Regions from separate parts of the Pseudomonas sp. FG13 genome, predicted to be linked through region 1. Evidence: predicted binding sites of a transcription regulator. Region 1 holds the regulator's gene; the other holds the start of a gene.
The links. The regulator FliA, encoded in region 1, starts transcription of late flagellar genes. The targets are predictions, from matches to a motif close to CTAAAGTTTNNNNNNNNNNNGCCGNTAA.

Region 1 (2,178 bases):
GCATGTTTTTTAAGGGTCGATTCGAAATCGCCCATTGAAGCTTCGTTATTCTCCATAGCTCCCCCGTGGCGCCGTTAACCGATGCGTTCGAAGATCTTTTCGATCTTTTCTTTCAACGCCTGGGCCGTGAAGGGTTTGACCACATAGCCGTTCACGCCGGCTTGGGCCGCTTCGATGATCTGCTCGCGCTTGGCTTCGGCGGTGACCATCAGCACCGGGAGGTGCTTGAGTTTTTCATCGGCGCGCACATGGCGCAGCAAATCGATACCGGTCATGCCAGGCATGTTCCAGTCAGTCACCAGAAAGTCGATGCTCCCGCTGTTGAGAACCGGGATGGCAGTAGTGCCATCGTCGGCCTCGACCGTGTTGGTGAACCCAAGGTCACGCAACAGGTTTTTTATGATCCGCCGCATCGTTGAAAAGTCATCAACAATGAGGATTTTCATGTTCTTGTCCAATTCGACCTCCAAGCAGTCTTAAACGCGTGCAGCACCTGAACGCGCCATTTCAATCAATCCGGTACAGCATTCGACAACGGCCCGGGACACAACGGATCGAGACTGCGCAACACGTGCCACGCAAACCCTGCTCGCAACCTCCCCGCACCGATTGTCAGCGCGCTCGCCACTCCCCCAAACGCCCCCGCAAACGGGCGGCGCACTGGCTGTGTAACTGACTGACCCGCGATTCGCTGACCCCCAGGACTTCACCGATTTCCTTGAGGTTCAGCTCTTCGTCGTAGTACAGCGCCAAGACCAGTCGCTCACGCTCCGGCAAATTGGCAATCGCATCGGCCAGCGCGCTCTGGAAACGTTCGTCTTCCAGATCACGCGCAGGCTCCATGTGAGTACTCGCGCCATCCTCGTGCAGCCCTTCATGATCGCCGTCCTGTAACAGGTCGTCGAAACTGAACAGGCGGCTGCCCAAGGTATCGTTCAAAATCCCGTAATAATCATCGAGACTCAACTGGAGTTCGGCCGCAACCTCATGATCTTTAGCGTCTCGCCCGGTTTTCGCTTCGATAGCGCGAATGGCGTCACTGACCATGCGGGTATTACGGTGCACCGAACGGGGTGCCCAGTCGCCCTTGCGGACTTCGTCGAGCATCGCGCCACGAATGCGAATGCCGGCGTACGTCTCGAAACTGGCGCCCTTGCTCGCGTCGTATTTGTTCGCCACTTCGAGCAGGCCGATCATGCCCGCCTGGATCAGGTCTTCAACCTGGACACTGGCCGGCAACCGCGCCAGCAAGTGATAGGCGATGCGCTTGACCAGGGGCGCGTAACGCTCGATCAACTCGTACTGGGCGTCCCGTGCCGATTTTTTGTAGAGGTGGTTGTAACCGCTGGCTGTCATAACACGGGCCCTGCTGTTTGTTGCACGAGACGCTCGACGAAAAACTCCAGATGCCCACGAGGGTTGGCCGGCAATGGCCAGGTATCGACCTTCTGGGCGATCGCCTTGAATGCCAGCGCGCATTTGGAACGGGGGAAAGCTTCATAGACGGCACGTTGCTTCTGGACAGCCTTGCGCACGCTCTCGTCGTACGGCACGGCGCCGACGTATTGCAGGGCAACGTCCAGGAAGCGATCGGTGACCTTGGTCAATTTGGCGAACAGGTTGCGCCCTTCCTGCGGGCTCTGGGCCATGTTGGCCAGGACGCGGAAGCGGTTCATGCCGTAGTCACGGTTCAAGAGCTTGATCAGGGCATAGGCGTCGGTGATGGAGGTGGGCTCGTCGCAGACCACCAGCAGCACTTCCTGGGCGGCACGCACGAAGCTGACGACCGAATCACCGATACCCGCCGCCGTGTCGATCACCAGCACATCGAGGTTGTCGCCAATGTCGCTGAATGCCTGGATGAGACCGGCGTGCTGAGCCGGGGTCAGATGAACCATGCTCTGGGTGCCGGAGGCGGCCGGCACGATACGAATCCCGCCCGGCCCCTGCAACAACACATCACGCAGTTCGCAGCGGCCTTCGATCACGTCCGCCAGCGTGCGTTTGGGTGTGAGCCCCAGCAGCACGTCCACGTTCGCCAGGCCCAGGTCGGCGTCCAGCAGCATGACCCGTCGGCCAAGCTCTGCCAGAGCCAGGGACAAGTTCACTGACACGTTAGTCTTGCCGACGCCACCTTTGCCGCCGGTCACCGCGATCACCTGTACGGGATGCATGCTG
Region 2 (2,178 bases), on a different contig from region 1:
GAGTGCCGCTTGAACCGCCGTTGCCGTCCAGTTCGTCATCGAAATGCTCTTCACTCACGCGCTTTCCTCCAGCAGGCGCCAGCGCAGTTTTTCACCGGCGCGCAGCGGGATGACAGTCTGCTCGCCGAAGGGCAGGCTGGCGGGGGCGGTCCATTCGTCGCGGACCAGGGTAATACGATCGGTGTTCACCGGCAGGCCGTAGAAACGTGGGCCATGGAGGCTGGCGAAGCCTTCGAGCTTGTCCAGCGCATTGCGTTGTTCGAACGCCTCGGCGTACATCTCGATGGCGGCATAGGCGGTGTAGCAACCGGCGCAACCGCAGGCCGCTTCCTTGGCATGGCGGGCGTGGGGCGCCGAGTCCGTGCCGAGGAAAAACTTGGCGCTGCCGCTGGTGGCGGCATCGAGCAGGGCTTCCTGGTGGGTGTTGCGCTTGAGGATCGGCAGGCAATAGAAATGCGGCCGGATCCCGCCCACCAGCATGTGGTTGCGGTTGTACAGCAGGTGATGCGCTGTGATGGTTGCGCCGACGTTGGCCGGGGCCTCGTTGACGAACTGCACGGCATCGCCGGTGGTGATGTGTTCGAACACGACCTTGAGTGTCGGGAAGCGCTCCACGACGCGGCGCATGTGCTCGTCGATGAAGATCTTCTCGCGGTCGAATACGTCGACGTCGCCGCGGGTGACTTCACCGTGGATCAGCAAGGGCATGCCGACTTCGGCCATGGCCTCCAGCGCCGGGAAGATCTTGTCGATGCTGGTGACCCCGGAGTCCGAGTTCGTCGTGGCGCCGGCAGGGTACAGCTTGGCGGCATGGACGAAGCCGCTGGCCTTGGCGTCGCGGATTTCTTCGGGCTGGGTACGGTCGGTGAGGTAAAGCACCATCAGCGGTTCGAAGCGGCTGCCGGTCGGGCGTGCGGCGAGGATACGCTGGCGATAGCCGCCGGCCTCGCTGGCATTGCGCACGGGCGGAACCAGGTTGGGCATGATGATTGCGCGCCCGAAGGTGCGCGCGACATCGGCGACGGTATGGGTCAACACAGCACCATCGCGAAGATGAATATGCCAGTCGTCGGGACGCAGCAGGGTCAGGCGGTCGGACATTGGGGGGCTTCCAGGCGGGTCAAACTCTGGGGAATGCTACCGGAAAAGACCGATGCAGGCACTCGCTATCAAGTTTTGCCGCAAGTGACCGATAGCTCCTTCAGGCATGAACCGAATCCGTGCCGTGTCTCGGGGCGGCGTGATGCGCCCAGCGAGTACCGAATTTCGTACAAAAGCCAGTGGAGCCTCCCGTGCGCCAGCGTTATCTAGCCTTGCTCAGTGTGTTTGCCAGTCTTCCTGCCATGGCGCTCACTTTCCAGACCCGTCTGGAGAGCATTGAGTGGACGGTTGAAGGCGACAAGTTCGAGTGCCGGCTGAGCCAGCCGATCACCGATTTCGGCAGCGGCGAATTCGTTCGCCGGGCGGGCGAGCAGGCCACGTTCCGCCTCAAGACCTACAATCCGATGATGGGTGGCGGGTCGGCAACGTTGCTGGCGGCGGCTGCGCCGTGGCAACCGGGGCGGGGCGACATCAACCTGGGATCGGTCAGGATCGGCAGTGGCGACGTGCTGTTCAACAGCTCCCAGGTCCAGGCGGGTCGTTTGATCAGCGGGCTGATGGAGGGGCGTAGCCCGGTAGTGCGTCGCAACACCGAGGACGGGAGGGTGTCGGAAGTCCGGCTACTGCCCGTGCGCTTCAACAAGGCCTTCAGCGACTATCAAGGTTGTGTGGCGAAACTGTTGCCAAAGAATTTCGAGCAGATTAAGCAGACCCAGATCGGCTTCCCCGGCGAAGAGGTCGAGCTCGACGCACACGCCAAGGCCCAATTGCAGGTGATGCTCGACTTCATCAAGGCGGACCCGAGCGTCAATCATGTCGAGCTTGACGGTCACTCCGACAACAGCGGTAACCGTTTGACCAATCGTGAGCTGTCGCGCCGCCGGGCTCTGGCGGTCCAGGATTTCTTCAAGGCCAATGGCTTCCAGGAGTCGCAGATCACCTTGCGCTTCCATGGCGAGCGCTACCCTCTGGTACCCAACACCAACGCCGCCAACCGGGCCAAGAACCGCCGTGTGGTCGTCCAGCTGTCGCGTGTGTCCCCCACCGAAGCGCCGGTACCTCAACCTGCCCTTCAAC

Region 2: the regulator FliA is predicted to act here: its motif matches at 1,169-1,196, upstream of ACODTO_RS15195 (flagellar protein MotY).

What each region holds. Positions count from the first base shown of each region.
Region 1 covers NZ_JBMDKO010000004.1:84,633-86,810, reverse strand. Annotated here, with positions in the region: gene ACODTO_RS05605 (protein phosphatase CheZ) at 1-56, opposite strand, end outside; gene ACODTO_RS05600 (chemotaxis response regulator CheY) at 75-446, opposite strand; gene fliA (RNA polymerase sigma factor FliA) at 613-1,356, opposite strand; gene fleN (flagellar synthesis regulator FleN) at 1,353-2,178, opposite strand, start outside.
Region 2 covers NZ_JBMDKO010000016.1:84,128-86,305, reverse strand. Annotated here, with positions in the region: gene rnt (ribonuclease T) at 1-58, opposite strand, end outside; gene pyrC (dihydroorotase) at 55-1,101, opposite strand; gene ACODTO_RS15195 (flagellar protein MotY) at 1,293-2,178, shown strand, end outside.